2 regions of the Psychrobacter urativorans genome follow, and region 1 is predicted to be linked to the other one. Evidence: predicted binding sites of a transcription regulator. Region 1 holds the regulator's gene; the other holds the start of a gene.

Evidence for each region. Region 1 encodes PhoB, which activates phosphate uptake and scavenging genes when phosphate is short. Its sites were predicted from a motif close to TGTCATNAANCTGTCATAA; they were not measured.
Region 2: pstS (phosphate ABC transporter substrate-binding protein PstS) is a predicted target of PhoB. The motif match lies at 2,168-2,186, and genes of this name have one in related genera.

What each region holds. Positions count from the first base shown of each region.
Region 1 covers NZ_CP012678.1:1,181,603-1,191,259, reverse strand. Annotated here, with positions in the region: gene AOC03_RS05160 (isochorismatase family protein) at 21-596, shown strand; gene asd (archaetidylserine decarboxylase) at 716-1,552, opposite strand; gene dtd (D-aminoacyl-tRNA deacylase) at 1,687-2,142, shown strand; gene phoB (phosphate regulon transcriptional regulator PhoB) at 2,318-3,022, shown strand; gene phoR (phosphate regulon sensor histidine kinase PhoR) at 3,148-4,524, shown strand; gene AOC03_RS05135 (M23 family metallopeptidase) at 4,572-5,048, opposite strand; gene AOC03_RS05130 (TIGR00730 family Rossman fold protein) at 5,488-6,165, shown strand; gene AOC03_RS05125 (FAD-dependent oxidoreductase) at 6,269-7,879, opposite strand; gene AOC03_RS05120 (hypothetical protein) at 8,550-8,984, shown strand; gene AOC03_RS05115 (YceI family protein) at 9,107-9,550, opposite strand.
Region 2 covers NZ_CP012678.1:214,700-224,356, reverse strand. Annotated here, with positions in the region: gene AOC03_RS00970 (sensor histidine kinase) at 1-90, shown strand, start outside; gene bilR (bilirubin reductase, long form) at 127-2,046, opposite strand; gene pstS (phosphate ABC transporter substrate-binding protein PstS) at 2,453-3,622, shown strand; gene pstC (phosphate ABC transporter permease subunit PstC) at 3,825-4,778, shown strand; gene pstA (phosphate ABC transporter permease PstA) at 4,853-5,764, shown strand; gene pstB (phosphate ABC transporter ATP-binding protein PstB) at 5,859-6,773, shown strand; gene phoU (phosphate signaling complex protein PhoU) at 6,877-7,668, shown strand; gene AOC03_RS00935 (hypothetical protein) at 7,702-8,376, opposite strand; gene AOC03_RS00930 (amidohydrolase family protein) at 8,560-9,360, opposite strand; gene AOC03_RS00925 (SLC13 family permease) at 9,384-9,657, opposite strand, start outside.

The sequences.
Region 1 (9,657 bases):
AGCCGTACAAGGAGTGTGCTATGTCGACCATGATTTCTGATAAAACTTACCGTATTGCCCGCGAGAATACCCAAGCGATGATTATTGACGTCCAAGAACGTCTGACTCCGCACATTTATGACCATGAAAATATCGTTAAAAAAATCATCACTTTGGTAAAAGGTCTGCAAGCGCTTGATGTGCCGATTATGCTTAATGAGCAATATAAAAAAGGCTTGGGTGATACCTTACCTGAGATTAAAGAATTATTAGAAGATAGCAATGCTAAAAGCTTTGAAAAAGTAACCTTTAGCGCTTGTGATACCGATGAATCATGGCATTATCTAGCGCAGCAGAATCGCGGTATTGTTTTACTTTGCGGGGTTGAGACCCATGTTTGTGTGCTCCAAACTGCGCTTGATTTATTAGACAATGGTATGCAGCCAGTTATCATTGCCGATGCCGTTGGCTCACGTTTTCCGTATGATAAAAAACTTGCCCTGCGCCGTATCCGCCGTGCCGGTGGCGTGATTACGACCGTTGAAACTATCTTGTTCGAGCTATGCCGTAGTAGCGCTGACCCTGCCTTTAAAACCATTAGCAATTTGATTAAATAGCAGTAAAACGGTTGGTGTCGTAAATGCCGATATCGTAAATGCTGGTATCATAAATACAGCCGCTAATCACTTAATATTAGCGGCTGTATTTTTAGTATTTTTTATTTATAACGAGCGTTTTAGTCAGCGTTTGCGATGCCTAATAATTGCCCCATTTGCACCGTAGTATTGGCAGTCATACTATCCTGCCAGTCTGTTTTTGCCGCTTTTGGGAGTACGACAATTGCGGTTGAGCCCAAATAAAAACGTCCTAGCTCATCGCCTTTAGCAAAGCTCATATCGTGCGCTTGCTCTTGAATCTCATCGGTACGGACAATCTTACCAGTCGCTGCTGTCTCGATACCAGCGACAATCATCGCCCCAACCATAACCACTGCTGCTTTGCCATATTCGGTATCGAACAGACAGACCAAACGCTCATTGCGTGCAAATAAGTCCGGAATATTTTCAGCAGTGGTATTATTCACCGAAAATAAAGTACCGGGAACGTAGCGAGTGGTTGTCAACGTTCCGGCAAACGGCATATGCACGCGGTGGTAATTGCTGGGTGCCAGATAAACCGTCGCAAAGCTGCCATCCGCAAAATAGCTGCCATCTTCGTTATTGGCAAGTAGTTGCCCGATATCATAATCGCGACCTTTGGCTTGCAGCAATTTATGATGACGTAGCTGTCCAAGCTGTGATATGACGCCATCGGCAGGACTAACAATGCCGTGCGTGGTGCTATCAATTGCACGCGCATCTTCTTTTAGCTCACGGGTAAAAAAGTCGTTAAAGCTCTCATAAGCATTTAGGCTTTGACGTTCATATTCGTCTAATTTAACATCGTACGCTTTGGCAAAAGTGCGAATAAAAGCACGTTTTACCAGTGGATGACGGCTGGCTGCCAAGCGTCCAGCGGCTTTACTGAGCTGTTGCTGCGGTACAAATTGCTGGATAGTGGTAAATAAATTCATAACAAGGCTACCAAAATAATTATTAGCATTAGAAAATGTGACTAAAGTGAGTCAGGAATGGTGATATTTTATCATGGTCAGCCACTGTCTGTATGACCATAATCTATAAACGTAATTTACAAAGGAGACAATCAGTGAAAGCACTTATTCAACGGGTGAGCTGTGCCAGTGTGACGGTCGATAGCCACTGCGTTGGAGCGATTGAGCACGGTATATTGGCATATATTGGACTTGGGCATGAGGATAATTTACAAAGTGCGCAACGCATGATTGATAAAATTCTCACCTATCGTATTTTTGAAAACAATACTGACCCTGCTAAAGCTGGCAAGCTTGACCAAAACGTTCAGCAAGTCGACGGTGGACTGTTATTGGTATCGCAATTTACCTTAATGGCAAATACCAATAATGGTCGTCGTCCTGACTTTGGTGGGGCAATGCAACCTGATGCGGCGCAAGCCCTTTTTGCTGAGCTTATTACTTATGCAAAAACTCAGTATCCTAATGTGGCAAGCGGTGAGTTTGGTGCAGATATGCAGGTTGAGAGTATCAATAATGGACCGCTGAATTTTTTGTTAGAAGTGAATTAATCTTAAAAAATAAATTAACCTTAAATTGTCATTAAGCCGTCATAAAGAAGTCGTTTAATAAGAGGATAGTAGCGAGCACCTATCGCTGCTTTTTTATACACACATATTTTTGAATATTAATAGCTTTTTCTACTCTAATGTTTTTTAAACCCTAACAATAAGGCTGTCATGTCATATGCATAATGAGCTGATTTTAATCGTTGAAGATGAACCTGCGATCAGTGAGATGATCGTCATGACGTTGGAGATGGCAGGATTTGAATGCTTACAGGCTGCTGATATACCGGAGGCGCATCAACAAGTGGTTGATCATCGTCCTGCCTTAATTTTATTAGATTGGATGTTACCCGGTCAAAAAAGTGGCATTGATTTTTGCCGAATGCTCAAAAAAGATGAGCTGCTCTCTGAAATCCCCGTCATCATGCTCACGGCAAAAAGTGAGGAAGACAATAAGGTTTTCGGGCTTGATGCGGGTGTTGATGACTATATTACCAAGCCTTTTTCGACGCGCGAGTTGGTATCGAGAATCAAAGCGGTGCTGCGTCGTAGTAATGCCCTTAGTGCCGATAAGCCTATCGAAGTCGGCAATCTAAGCTTAGATGCTAAAAGCCAGCGGGTGACGGCGGATAGCAAAACCGTTGAGCTCGGTCCCACAGAATACCGACTACTGGCATTTTTTATGAGCCATCCTGAGCGTGCTTACACCCGAGCCCAGTTATTAGATCAGGTTTGGGGCAGTAATGTATATATTGAAGACCGCACCATTGATGTGCACATTCGCCGCTTGCGTAAACTGCTGCAACCTTATGATTGTGACACCTTGATTCAAACTGTTCGTGGTACGGGCTATCGATTCTCGAATATCATGCAACCAGAATAACGAGGGCGTGATAACTTAGAGGATTGATAATCCAAGGCGTAATAACAACGCAAAAAACGTCATTAATAATAAAAAGGATAGAAGTAAAATGCTGCTACTATCTAGCATAAATACGGTATATGAATATGATGACGCCTGAGAATAAGAACCGCCACCCAGTATCACGCTATGCGCTATTGTGGGCAGATATCCGTTGGCTGCTGTTGTGGTTAATTGCGGGGATAATAGTGGGTTTAATGACCTCGCACCTATTAGCAAGCCTCGTTGGCGCGTTACTCTTGTATAGCTTGTGGCGTATGTATAGCTTGCAGCGCTTTAATGAGTGGATTAATAAACCGAGCCATACACCACCACCGGATAAATTAGGTGGTTTTAGCCTCGTCGCCAATAAGCTTTATCAAACGCGCCAACAAGAACAAAAGGCGCAACAAAAAGTGATGGGACTGGTCAAAAAAATCCGAAGCTCAATGAAAGCGCTTCAAGATGCGGTGATTTTGCTGAACGATAAAGATGAGTTAGAGTGGTGGAATCAAGCAGCGGAAGATTTATTGGTCATTAGCTCAACCGATCAAGGGATAAGTATTTTTAATTTCATTACCGCCCCTGAGTTTCGACGCTATTGCCAGACCATGACAACTCCTAATGACGGCTTGCATATCGCCTCATGGCAAGATTCCAAGCGTTATCTGAAGTGTGAGCTGACGCATTTTGATGGCGAAAAATTACTGATTATCCATGATGTCACGCGTTTGCAGCATTTAGAGCAAATGCGCCGTGATTTTGTTGCCAATGTCTCGCATGAACTACGAACGCCATTGACCGTGCTGATGGGCTATCTTGAGAATTTTTCTGATCAGCCCGATATGCCCGTACATTGGCAGCGTGGTATGCAACTGATGACCCAGCAGACCGCGCGTATGAATCGCATTGTGAATGATTTATTACTACTCTCGCGCATTGAAATCGAAGAAACGCATGAGTTACGTGATATTGATATGACTAAGCTGCTCAAACATATCTACGATGATGCCAAGGTTTATAACCAAGAATATGAGCATACGATCAGCTTAGATATCAATACCGATGATGGCTTATATGGCTCAGAGATGTACTTAAATAGTGCGTTATCCAATCTCGTTATCAATGCGATTAAATATACGCCAAAGGGTGGCAACATTGCTATCAGCTGGAGTAAAACGCCTGATGGTTGTCTTTTTGCGGTCAGTGATGACGGTATTGGTATTGCCCAACAGCATATAGACCGTTTAACCGAGCGCTTTTATCGGGTAGATAGTGGTCGCAGTCGAGCTACGGGCGGTACGGGATTAGGGCTGGCGATTGTTAAACACGTCCTGTATCAGCATGGGGTTAATTTACATATTGAGTCGGTAGAGGGTGAGGGGTCGACCTTTAGCGCCTTATTTCCGCCTGAGCATGTTCGAGCTGCGCCTATAAATACCGCGTTAAATGCCATATCAGATAAAGTATTGGATACTCTGTAACATGTTAAGGTGTTAAAACTATTCTGGGGTTTGTAATTGTTGGCTCATTATTGGCTTTTAATCAATAAAGGATAAGGATTTACCGCGCGCCCATTGATATAAACACCATAATGCACATGTGGCGGTGTGCCTTTAGCATTGCCACTGTCTCCCACATAACCGATGATATCACCAGCATCAACCCAATCATTAGGACGGATATCAGCATAAGAGTCTAGATGCGCATAATAATGTGCTGCGCCACCGGCACCAATAATAAAAATCACCTGACCACCCAGTCGATCGTCGCCAACTTTATTGACCACGCCTTTGGTGGTTGCTTGAATTGGTGTACCGCGTGGCGCAAAAATATCAATGCCTTCATGCGAGCGACCTTCGCTGCGCGCGCCACCCCACGTATCCGCGAGATGTCGGTTAGGTAGCGGACTTGGCAAGCTATTATCCGTTGGTAACTCTTGTTGCAATAACTTTATTTTTTGCCATGTGGCAACCACGATAGACGGTGATTTATTAAGCACTGGCATAATAAATAAAGATATGGCTAATAAACACACCATTATTATAAAACCTTTAACCAACATGTCAGTTACCTGTTTTGCTAAAGGGGTAGGTAGTTTGGAGGACAGCATAATAATCACCTTAATAGGCTTTGATGAGCAGACATTGATGCAGATTAAATAGTTGATAATAGGTGGTCAAAAATGTAGTAATTGCGTAGAAATAAATTGCTATTATCACCAGTTGATGTGCCATATGGTAAGATAAATGTCGGATATATTTATAGAATAAATACTTAAAAATACAGTATATGGTATAGCTCATTGATTCATAAAGGCTGTGAACATAAGGCAACTATTAGTACATCCGGTATATTGTTAGGTAGGTGAATACCACTATTAAAACCCATTATAATTTAAAAAATCATCACCTTAACCTCGTTAACATTAAAGGATACAACGCTATATGCAAATGAGCATTAACAATCACATGTATGAAGTTATCACCAGTCAAGATATCACCCATATTGAAAAAGCAGTCGATAAATCATTACTTGCTATGCCTTTGGTCGCGGTTTACTGTGGCTCGCGCTTGGGCAATGATGATATCTATGAGCAAGCGGCACGTGAGTTGGGGAGTGCACTAGCGGATAACGGTATGGGGCTGGTCTATGGCGGTGCTAGTATTGGTCTGATGGGCGCAGTAGCGGATGAAGTGATTCAGGGTGGGGCACAAGCAGTTGGTGTGATTCCCACTTTTATGCTCAAACACGAAATTGCCCATGAAGGTCTAACACGTCTGCATTTGACCGATACCATGCACACCCGTAAAACCGTGATGGCAGAGTATGCTGACGCCTTTATCACTTTACCTGGTGGCTTAGGTACGTTAGAGGAAATTATGGAAATTGCCACATGGCGACAGCTCTATCAGCATGAAAAGCCGATGATTATTCTGAATATCAATGGCTTTTATGACCGTTTGATTGAGCATTTAAAATATACGGCTGAGCAAGGCTTTATGAAGCAGCAAGACCTTGATCGCTTGGTGGTCTGTAATACGATTGCCGAGGCTATTGATTTATTACAAGAGATAGTAGAAATCGATGATGCAGTCAATACAGAAAAAATGGCTGGCAATTGATATTAATCAGTTAATATAAATATTTTCGCATAAAATAAAAACCGGAGCAAAGCGCTAATGATTAGCCTGTAGCTCCGGTTTTTTTCGATTTAAAGTTTGGTTTTTATACGTCAGCGGTGGTTAAGTTATTCAAAATATCTGTGCGGAGATTATGATTCACATCTGCCATCGGGATGGGAAAACCGCGCTCATAAGCCAATACGCGTGCTACTTTATCGATAGCCACGCTGTCGTTATGCATGAGATATGCCCATTGATGAGCATAACGCTCATGATTTGCCGGCAGGTCGTTATCCAATATACCCATCTCAGTGAGTTGCTGCACAATTTCATCAGCAGCAATCAAGGTTGATGAGGCTTTAACATTCTCAGCGCGCGCATAGTGCAAATTAGGATATAAGCTCACATCCGCCACACGCAGTGTATCATCGACACCAGGGATTTGCTGACCACCATATAACGCATTACCAACGGTGCGTGCGCTACTAAAGGTCGGTACAAACTCAGCCACATAATCAATAGATTGCTGACTACGCGCTTGTAGTGGCGCTTTATCCCAGCCATCTTCAATATAATGCACATATTGCGCCGGCAGCTTGGGTTGGGCGCTGTCTTTAGTAGAGGCAACCAAACCATCATTAAATAAGGTAATAAATTTACTCATACCATGAATCTGAAAATAACCGTTTGGATAAGGTGTCAGTTGCGCCATACCTTCAGGCGTACCACGCGCCCCATAAATAATAATCTCCGGTATTTGCCCACCAGTCTCACCCCAATGGGTAACATATGAAGATTTAAACTCCACCATCCGCGTGACATTAACCCCAACCATATCGTCAATAATGCCAGTACGGAAGCCGCAAGCATTGATTAGATAATCGACTTCGATAGAATCAATTTTAGCTTCATTATCTAGAATGTCACTATTTTGCTGATAATCAATACGCCATTTTCTGACATGGTGGTCAATGTTCGAACAGTTTTCACAATCAACCGCCACGACTTGTTTAACGGTAGTGCTCGTAAAAACGTGGGCATGCGCATATTCGGCTAATGCCAACTGTGCAGAGGCTGCCAAACGAAAGATATTCCAGCCATATTCTTGTACCACAATCAGTGGAAATTTAACTTTATTCAAATCTAAATACTTGGCTACCGGAATCATCCACTCATCCACGCAGCTAGGGATAGCCACTTGCTCACGCTTGGATAACTCAATCAACTGCTCATGACTATATAGCTGATAATAGTTTTCAGGTTCGCCTAATATTTTATTATTGATGTCCTGTTCGATAAGTTCATGATAAGCATCCGTTAAAGTATCAAGACGTGGTAATAAATCCTCGGGCATACCCGCATCGCGCGTCGGCACAGCAAAGACAGTCGGGCGCACATCGATGGTATAAGGATAAAGGCGCACGATATCGATACATTGCTTGAGCAATGCCACACAATCTTCATCAGGAATTTCACGGTATAAATTGCCACCGGCATGCAAATGGCACATCGGCGGTCCATCAATCAGCGAGCTTTGTTTTTCAAACACATAAGTCTCAAGCCCCAGTGCTGCCAGACGAATAGCAATGGTTGATCCTGCCGCACCGCCACCCAGAATACCAACGCGTTTGACGGGTTTAGCGTGCGTTTTAGCATCAGTCGCCGCATCACGTTTGACTGCTTGGAATTGAGCGTTTGTAGGAGAATGAGTCATTGTCGTGGTTATATCCTTAATATCATCAGCATTAGCATAGTCACATGCTTAAAGCTTCTATAAATTTTGTGGTTGAACAATTTATTGAGTATTTTTATTAAATATTTTTATTGGATATTTATTGATTATTATTTGGAATAATAAGGTTATATTCTTTACTAGCCTTGCATTGATATGATAGCGGGGGTTGCATAGTTCAATGTTACATAGTTCAAGATAGCTAAATAGCCATTAGCGTCACTATTCATAGTCAAATATTGTGTAGATATACTTATCGTTATAATGATTTTATGAAGTCATTTTACAAAAATTAGCCTCAAATATCCTATTAAATAAGTAATAAGATGCATGAGTTTTGTCAATGAACCGCAATTAAATGTACTCAAGCAAAAAGTCGTGCATTAGAAAATTATAATGAAGCCGTGCTTGAAATCATAAAAATCTCATGACTGCTTATTTCTAGGGGAAACCTATTTATGTTTCTTATATCGTTTGTAAATTTAATAGGCTTTTGTAAGTTTTTATAACGGTAAAATGGAATGATTTAAAGGGTATGCTATATTGAAAATGATTGAAGATAGCGGTAAAGGTAGAAAAGTAGAGACGTTTAATAAATAAAAATACGTGTTTAAAGCAGCTCAGTATCATTTCTAATTATAAGGACATTATGATGAAACATATTATTTTACTATCGGCACTCACGGGTGTTTTAGCATTGACAGGCTGTTCAACGCTAAAAAATGTCGTGGGTAACGATACGTCAGGTATGCATGAAGTTCATAGTAGCAGCAACAATACTGCGCCAGTAACCAGTAAGAATGGCGTCTTGGTCGATTCAGCCAAGCATATGACGTTGTATACTTATGACAAAGATTCAATGAACAAGTCTGAATGTGGTTCGGTGTGTATGGTGGCTTGGCCAGCATTTATGGCACCTAGTAATGCTAAAGCCTCTGGTCAATTTGCAGCATTTAAACGTGAAGATGGCAAATATCAATGGGCGATGAATGGTAAACCTTTATATTTCTACGCCAATGATAAAGCAATGGGTGATAAGCACGGCGATAACAAAGGCGGTGACTGGCATGTGGTTATCATTAGATAGTTTTAGCAAGATAATAGCCAATCAAATGCATTGAGTTGATACCCTTTTAATCTGTCGTTAACTAAAAAAGCAGTCTTTATAGGGGCTGCTTTTTTTATGGATATAGCTTTTATGACTTAATTTTATTTGGCTTTTTTCTCTATCAATTCACCATCGATTTGGATAGGTACATTAGTAGTGATACCTTGCGCAAAGGTAGTCATGCCATAAGCCACACGGTCGATATTGCCCGTTGCGCGAAAGCCGATAACCGGTTCTTTAGTCATGGGGCTATTACCTATTTTTTTGAGGGTCACATCTAAGGTCAATGGTTTCGTTTTTCCCAATAAGGTAAAATTACCGGTGACTTTGGCTTGCTGTGGATTGATAAAGACTACTTTGGTAGATTTAAAGGTCATGGTTGGGTATTTAACCACATTAAAGAAGTCGTCAGTTTTTAAATGTTTGTCGCGTGGTGCCCATGAGGTATTGATACTGTCTGTGTCGATAACAAAGTTCATTTGGGTCTTATTGGGTGTTTTCATATTATAGCTGAGCGACCCATTTACCTTATCAAAATGTCCCATAGTGGTTGAAAAGCCTAAATGCTCAACTGAAAATCCAACGCGAGTATGGGAATTATCAAGCTACCATTGAGTTGGTAGCGCAGCGCTGGCAATGGTTGTAACGACAA
Region 2 (9,657 bases), 970 kb from region 1:
CAACCTAATGCCTCAGGTGGCAGTACCTTTAAGATTCAGTATAAAAACGCGCTGTCCCAAATTGATAGCAATGACTATAATAATGAATAAATTTTCTATAATAATCGGATATATTTACCCCTAACATTAAAGGGCATTAGCCGCGTCATAAGCGGTTTTAATCGCATGTGAGATATCAGCAACTTCTAAGCAGTCTCCTACTTTGACGACTGCAATACCTTTATCAAGGAATGCTGCTGTGTCAAATTCAACGGGACGTGCGCCGCTGGCAATAACCACGTAGTCGCACGGAATTGCTACCGGCTTACTGTCCTTATCCCCGCAATGCAATTTTTCCTTATCGATGCTGATGACTTGATGATTCACATACTGTTCTACACCGTGTATTCGATAACTCTCAAGCATGGTCGGTAGAATAGTCGTGCTTAAGTCATTTGCAATCTTATCTTGCATCTCTACCACTGATACCTTGCAACCTTGTTCAGCAAGATATTCTGCCGTTTCACAACCAACAATACCACCGCCAATAACCACCACGCGACCAGATACTTTTTGCTCACCAGCAAGTACTTTCCACGCATCACGGACGTTTTCGCCATCCACGCCTGTTATAGGCGGTGTGAAGCTCGACGCACCAACGGCTACGATTACAACGTCGGGAGCACACGCCAGCACATTTGAGACAGTGGCGGTTTTCCCAAGATGCAATTTCATGCCCTCACGGTGGACTGCCTGTACTAAATCCTCTACAGCACGGTATATCTCACTTTTACGAGGGGGAATATTAGCTATATTCAACTGTCCGCCCAGCTTATTTTCTTGTTCAAACAAGGTGACACGATGCCCTTTTTTTGCAGCAACGCGGGCAGCCTCTAATCCTGCAGGACCGCCACCAATGACGACAATGTTTTTCTTTATTTTAGCCGGTGTGATAAAGCGTGTTTCTTCAAAGCCATTCTCAGCATTGACCACGCAAGCGATAAATGAACGATTGAGAACGTTATCAACGCAGCCTTCGTTACATGAGATACAGCGAATAATATCTCGGGCTTTACCTGCAGCAGCTTTATTCGTCCAATCAGGATCAGCCAACAACGCACGACCAATACCAATCATATCAGCCTTGCCGTTTTGAAGCATATTCTCGCCCATATTGGGATCAATAATACGCCCTGAAGTGCTGACAGGAATAGAAACCTCACGTTTAATATCGCCTGTAATATCCGCAAAAAAGCAATAAGGCTGCACACCCATCGGTGGGATAGTATCTGCCATATTACCGGTGTGATTCGCCTGCCCAACATGCAACATATCCACGCCAGAATCTTCAAGCCACTGTGCAAACAGTGGCGCATCCGCCTCATCAATACCGCCTTTACCACGATCAGGAGTAACTACTGATAATTTATAATCGATAATCATATCGGGCACTGATTTCTTCAAGGCAGCGACCAACATCAAGGCAAAACGAGTACGATTTTCCAGAGAACCACCGAATTTATCTGTGCGTGTATTCATTCGCGTGCTACACAGCGCGCCCACTAGCCTGTCACCATGTATTTGAATGACATCCACACCTGCTTTCTGAGCGCGCACTGCGCAAGCACACATCTTGTCAATAATAGCCATCAAGGCGTTTTCAGACACTTCATTAATGAAAAACTGCATATCGTGATGTAGTTGAGTACGCACTTTGTCCATCTCACCCGCAGCAAACAACGCATTAAGGGTATCGCAGTCATATTCTGGGTGGAATATTTGCACGCCAAGTTTAGCGCCATAGGCATGTACATTATCAGCGAGCAGGCGAAAACTTGCTATTTGGCTATCATCAAACAGCTTAGGTGTGGGTGCAAAGCTACGGATAGGCGCGACATCACCCAGCACAATATATCCGACGCCACCTTTCGCAAGCCGTGTATAAAAGCCATTGCTTTGCGAGCTAATCGTACCGTCTTTGGCTTCATACCCTGTCGTTAGCGGCGGAAACATGATGCGATTCTTAAAGACTACACCGCCAATCGTGATGGGTTCTAATATTTTCATAACCACTCTCTTATGTATATCTCAGAAATAATCGTAACTGTTAAACAGTCGTATTCCGCTATTCTCTCATTCCCTGCTCTAATTGTGGGGTTTAATATTTTATTAAAGTAAGATTTTTGATCGTCATCAAAATGTAATACTCGGCTGTTAGAGTGTGCCTAAGTTAAGGTTTCTTAATTAGAAATAGCACCTAAACCCTATAAAATTACCGTTCTATTACTTAACTCTTAATATTTAAAATTGGTTTAATATCAAAGTATTATCTACAAGTATTACCGTATTATTCATTAATACCGCTTATTGTAATCATTTTTTAATAAAAGCATTAATAGCTACATTATTTTTTTGGTAACTTACTTCATTTATTCAAATTTTATTCATAATTAATTCCATTTAGGAGAGTTACATGCGTTATTCATTACTGGCTGTGGCAACAATGGCGAGCGCCCTGACTTTAGCAGCTTGTGATAGTAAAAAAGAGGCAAACACTGATGCTACTGGTGCAGTAGCGACGGAATCGTCTGCGCAAGCTGCAAGCAATCAAACCGCGGCGGCTTCAACATCAGGTTTTAAATCTGCTGAAAATATTGCCCTTAACATTACGGGTGCTGGTGCGTCTTTTCCGCAGCCTATTTATGCCAAGTGGTCAGCTGACTACAATGCGGCAACGGGGGGTCAGGTCAATTATCAGTCTATTGGCTCATCAGGCGGTATTAAGCAAATTGAATCAAAAACGGTCGACTTTGGTGCATCTGACGCGCCGCTAACCCCTGAGGAATTAGAAGCGTCAGGTCTGATTCAGTTTCCCTCTGTGATTGGCGGCGTCGTACCTGTGGTTAATATTGACGGTATCAAACCGGGTCAATTACAATTAGATGGCGAAACTTTAGCAAATATTTATTTGGGTAAAATCAGTAAATGGAATGACGCGGCTATCAAAGCGCTGAACCCTGACTTAGCCCTACCTGATGCCGCGATTACCACCGTATTTCGCTCTGACGGTTCTGGTACGACCTTTAACTTTACCGATTATTTAGCCAAAGTATCAACGGCTTGGAAAGATACTGTTGGCGTAGACAAAACGGTGAAATGGCCAACGTCAGCAAAGGGAGCAGGCGGGAAAGGCAATGAGGGCGTGGCAAGCTACGTCAATCGTATGAAGAACTCTATCGGCTATGTTGAGTATGCCTATGCTAAGCAAAATAATATGGCACACACTGCGCTAAAAAATGCAGCAGGCAACTTTGTGCAACCTTCGGCAAAAACTTTTGCCGCAGCGGGTGATATCGATTGGTCACAACACGCAGGCTTTTATAAAGTCATTACCAACTCTGAGACTGAGCAAGCGTGGCCAATTGCTGCCGCTACTTTCATCTTAGTGCACAAACAACCAGAAAATCCCAAACAAGTGGCTGGCGTATTAAATTTCTTTGATTGGGCATATAGCCAAGGGGATGATGACGCCATCGCGCTCGATTATGTACCGTTCTCTGACACAGCAGTAGCGTTGTTTAAAGCCAAGTGGAATGACGTGAAAGGCAGTGATGGACAGCCCTTATATAAGCCAGCTCAGTAAATTCATTACAATATTAATGACAACCTTATTGATAACGTAGCTTGATAAGTTTTATTACAGCAAATTTAACGGTAAAGCGCAGCAGTTTTTTTAATACGCTTTACCATTTTGAGTTTGCTGTTGCAAAACAATATTAGATAATAAAACCGTCTATTATCTCTCCAATTTTTTCGACTGAATCATATTTAATAATGAGACATTTATGATAGATCTAAGGTCGCAACTGGCTAAACAAAAACGTTACGATGCACTGTTCGTCAATGCAACCAAAGCTTTTGCCATTCTGGTGCTGTTGTCATTGGGCGGTATTCTTGCCTCCTTGGTCATTGGTGCGCTACCGAGTATCCAGACATTTGGACTTGGGTTTTATACCAGTAATAACTGGGATACGGTTGCTAACGAATATGGGGCATTGGCACCTATTTACGGCACGTTAGTAACGTCATTTATCGCTATTTTAATTGCCGTGCCGATCAGCTTTGGTATTGCTATATTTTTAACAGAAATGTGCCCTAACTTTCTTAAAAAACCGCTGGGTATTGCTATTGAGTTATTAGCCGGTATTCCTTCGATTATTTATGGCATGTGGGGCTTGTTTGTCTTTGCGCCTTTTTTTGGCAACCATATTCAGCCTTGGTTTATCGAGCATATAGGTCCACTGCCTATTATCGGTAAATTATTTACTGGCGCACCGATGGGACTGGGGATGTTTACCGCGTCTTTGGTGCTCGCCATTATGATTATCCCGTTTATAGCTGCCACCATGCGCGATGTTTTCGCTGTAGTGCCCGACTTACTTAAAGAGTCGGCATATGGTATGGGCGCGACGACTTGGGAGGTCATGTTTAAAGTTATTTTACCGTACACCAAAGCAGGAGTCGTCGGCGGTGTCATTTTAGGGCTTGGACGCGCTTTGGGTGAAACCATGGCAGTGACCTTTTTAATTGGTAATGCCTTTAATATCAGCCCCAGTTTGTTCACCTCAGGGGTAACGATTACCTCGGCACTGGCAAATGAGTTTGCGGAGGCATCTAGTGAGTTGCATTTGGCATCGCTATTGCATTTAGGCTTAATTTTATTCGTCATTACCTTTATTGTACTGTCACTTGCCAAGCTGATGCTCATGCGTATGGATCATAAGGCTGGCAATCGCTAAGTCTAACTCTAAAAAGTTTAACTCTGCCAACTCACGCGTACTATTTTATCTAAGACGATAAGGAAATATAGGTTATGTCCACTACCCCTGCCAGTACAGCTGTTAATAATACATTGCCGATTGCCACCAATTTTAAGGGTCGTTATAACCAAAGTTTATATAACAAACGACGTTGGATGAATAAGCTTGGCTTAGGATTTGCGATGTCAGCAATGGTATTTGGCTTGTTTTGGCTCTGTTGGATTTTGCTAACGTTATTGGTAGAAGGCTTTCAAGGTCTAGTTCAATTGCCAGTATTTACGGCTGATACGCCGCCACCAATGAGCGTGGGTGGACTACGCAATGCCATTGTTGGTTCAGTCATGCTGGCATTTTCAGGGTTATTTATCGGTGCACCTATTGGACTGATGACAGGTATTTACTTAGCCGAATTCTCGCATGGTAGCTTGCTAGGTAAAGTGACCCGATTTTTAAATGATATTTTATTATCAGCACCATCGATTGTCATCGGGCTATTTATTTACGCATTGATGGTCAAAGGCAAAAGCTTCTCTGGTTGGGCAGGCGCGTTGGCATTGGCACTCATTGTCATTCCTGTGGTCGTACGGACGACAGAAAACATGCTTAAACTGGTGCCCAATACCTTGCGTGAAGCTGCCTATGCACTGGGCACGCCCAAGTGGAAACTGGTGACCCAAGTTACCTTTAAAGCCGCTAAAGCCGGACTGACTACCGGTATATTATTAGCATTTGCCCGTATTACGGGTGAGACAGCACCCTTACTATTTACCGCGCTAAACAATCAATATTTTAGTACCGATATGGGTCAGCCATTAGCAAACTTACCCAATACCATTTACCAGTTTGCGATGAGCCCTTACGAGAACTGGCATACCTTAGCATGGGCAGCAGCACTCCTAATTACTGGCTCGGTCTTGGTATTAAATATTTTGGCACGCTTTATCGGCAATAGAGATCAGCACTAATAGAAATACGATATTTTTCATTACTACCTAATATTAAGAACTAATTGTTAATAACCCATTTTCCTATATTTAATGAAGCTGAACGAGATATCCTATGAGCGATGTTAAAAAAAGAACTTCTAAAACAGACAAAACTTTTAACGCCAAAAACCGCAGCCTATTTACGAATTCAATACCAAGCAAAGCGCAAATGGCACAACCCGATAGCGCTCATTTTACTCAGCAAACATGGCAAGATATTCCCAAAAATATGCCACCTGCAAAAATGGAAATTCGTGATTTGAATTTTTACTATGGTGACTTTCAAGCGCTGAAAAATATCAATATTGATATTGCGGATAAAAAAGTTACCGCCTTTATCGGTCCATCTGGCTGCGGCAAGTCTACCCTACTGCGTACCTTTAATCGCATGTATGACCTGTATCCCGGCATGCGTGCTGAAGGCAATATTAACCTTGATGGCAATAACATCTTAGGTAAAGATATCGATGTGAACTTATTACGCGCACAAGTTGGCATGGTATTTCAAAAACCAACCCCTTTCCCGATGTCCATTTACGACAATGTGGCGTTTGGCGTACGCTTGTATGAAAAACTAAGCAAAGCAGAACTGGACCATCGCGTCGAATGGGCACTGAAAAAATCAGCACTGTGGCCAGAGGTTAAAGACAAGCTAAAAGCATCTGGATTGTCTTTATCAGGCGGACAGCAACAACGCTTGTGTATCGCGCGTAGCGTGGCGACTAAGCCGGAAGTATTATTGCTTGATGAGCCAACCTCAGCGCTGGACCCTATCTCAACTGGCGCGATTGAAGATTTGATTGAAGATTTAAAAAATGATTACACCATTGCCATCGTGACGCATAACATGCAACAAGCCGCACGGGTTTCTGACTATACCGTTTATATGTATTTGGGCGATATGATTGAAATGGGTGAAACCGATCAGGTCTTTACCAATCCTGCCCAAAAAGCCACTGAAGACTATATTACTGGTCGTTACGGTTAAAATGCTACTAAAAACATGACTTAACTAAGCATTTTAATTAAACATTACTTTTTAAATACCCTGCATGATGCGCCCAATATTTTGATGTTATGGAGTACCCTTGATGCAAAATGATAAACATACTTCTAAAAGCTTTGACCAAGACCTTGATGAAGCCATCCGCTTATTTTTATACATGGGTGATAGTGCCGCCAATCAAGTAACCAAAGCCATCCACGCGATGATTGGTAAAGATGCGGTAATGGCGCAAGAAGTCATTGATATGGATTTTGATATCAATCGTATGGAAATTGAGCTTGATGAACATATTTTATTATTAGTGGCAAAACGGCAGCCGACTGCCAGTGACTTGCGCTTGGTTATGGCAATCAGTAAAGGCGTGGTCGACCTAGAGCGCATTGGTGATGAAGCGGTCAAAATAGCAAAAATGGCATTAAAAATAATCACTCAAAGCCACACGCCATATGGTTACGCTGAAGTTCAACATTTAGGCAATCATGTGCGCTTGATGCTGCACAATGCCCTTGATGCCTTTAGCCAATCCAATGCCGAGCAAGCGTTTGAAGTCATTCGTAATGATGAAGTGGTCAATGCTGAATACCAATCTGCACTGCGCGCACTAATGACTTATATTATGGAAGACTCGCGGCACGTCTCCAAAGTGATTAACGTCATGTGGGTGTTGCGTGCGCTGGAGCGGATTGGTGATCATGCCCAAAATATCGCTGAGCTAGTTATTAACTACATGAGTGGGCACGATGTGCGTCATTCGGACTATACTTCGGTTGAAAAAGCGGTACAGGAAGCCAACGATCGCATGGCATCACACTACCCGCAAGTTACTATAAGCCAAGAGAACAGCGCTAGTACAATAGATGATAAGGTTAATGAGTAAGGTTAACTTAAAAGCTTTTTCATTAAAACAGCGTTAGAAAAGCTGTTTTAACCATTGTTTAAGATGTTGCCATAATGATGAATTAGCCTCACTGGGTTGCGGCTTTTCATCAACATTACTCATTTTATTAACAACATCAGCGCCATTAGCACCATCAACAGTTATAGGAAACGCCGATTCAAGCTGTTCACAGGTAGGATATTTTTCTTGTAGCTTGTGTAAATAATAGGCTTGATTTTCAGTAAAAAACCCATCTAATATGCCGATAGGCGTAGCACCATCATGACGACAACTATCATTCTCACGATTCCACGCCACAAATGACACTACTGGCTTGCCAATTATCAATGTATCATTCTCACAGCGCAGTGCTGCTAGCGATGATATTGTATAGTCTGCTGGTTTACTACCATCTGGGTTATAGGCTAAACCAATAACCAACTCATTTTTTTCAATATTTTTTAGCTCAAAATTACTGCGCCATTGCTGAGGTTTAGAGTACTTAAACCAAGTCAAAAAGGGGCGAAAGACAAAGCGATGACGGCTAAACTGCACATCAAAATTTATCGGCTGATTAACCTCTGGAACGGGTGATAAAGCTTGTACACGACCAATAAATACATCGGACGGTGAATGAGGCAGACACGCCCATAGTGTCTGTGGCGTAGTCAACAGAATTAAGACAGGCACATAATAAAATAGGCGCATTAATTTACTCTCATCATTAACCATATTCATCAACGACTGATATCTAAACCATCAAAAGAGTGATTATTCTACCTTATTGATGAGCTATTGGAACTTATGTTATAGCGATATTTAGAGTCAAAAAAAAACCCAAACTATCCTCTCAGATAATTTGGATTACATTTAAAATAACAGAGCACTCAGCTAAAACCTAAACAACGCTGCATTATTCTTCGTCAATATTTGGTTATATAACGCCTCATCATTGACAATATCTTTAAAAGCATTTAGCGCCTTATCAAAACTCATGTCACTCTCATTTTGAGTATGTGGCCAATCACTGCCCCAAATCAAGCGATTTTGCATACCGTGCTGCACTAATAGCTTAAAAGCATCCTTAGCATTTTGTATTCCTATGTTTTCACCTAAACGATAGTATCCCGACACTTTTACCCAGTGCTGAGTAGCATCAAGAATAGTGAGCAACGTTTGGAAATCGGGATCTGCTACTCCTTTATTCTCATCAAAACGTCCGAAATGATCGATAACCACATCTAGCGCATACAGCTTGAGCATTGGTAGCAACTGCACGAGATAAGCAGATGGCGCATGAAGCTCGACTTGCCAATGAATATCTGCTAAACGAGTTAAAAATCCAGTCCACTCTGGCAGAGTCAAGTCAGGACAAGGTAGCCCGAACAGATTAAGACGGATACCAACAATGCCTTGTTTATCAAGCGCCTGCATAGTCGCCATATCTGTCTTATTATCTATAACCGCCACGCCTTTAAGCCGTTTAGGCTGTGCTGCTAACGCCGCTAACATACAGCTATTATCCGTTCCCAAAAAGCTTGGCTGAATCAGTACACCTTGATTGAAGCCATGTTTATCAAGCTGTTCAATATAATCCTCGACGCTCGCCGTATACTCGGGACGATAGCGCGACGTTGGCACAAACTTAGCATGATGCGAGAAGACATGCGCATGGGTGTCAATATACTGCATAAAACACTCCTTCAAAGTAAGCGTTAGAATATTAACTGAATAATGATAGTAGCAATCAATCCTGCAACGATGCCGATCGGTACGGCTTTAAATAATAACGCATTTAACAGTTTATCTTTATCCATACTTGCTGGAGATGAGCCTAATATCAAGCTGCCTCCTGAAGAAAATGGCGAGATAGAAGAGCTTTGTGCACCGACAATAATACAGATGAATAATAACAAAGGATTCAGACCAGAAGCGACCGCCAATGCTGGTACGATAGGAAATAAAGCCGGCGCGACCACCCCAAGTGTA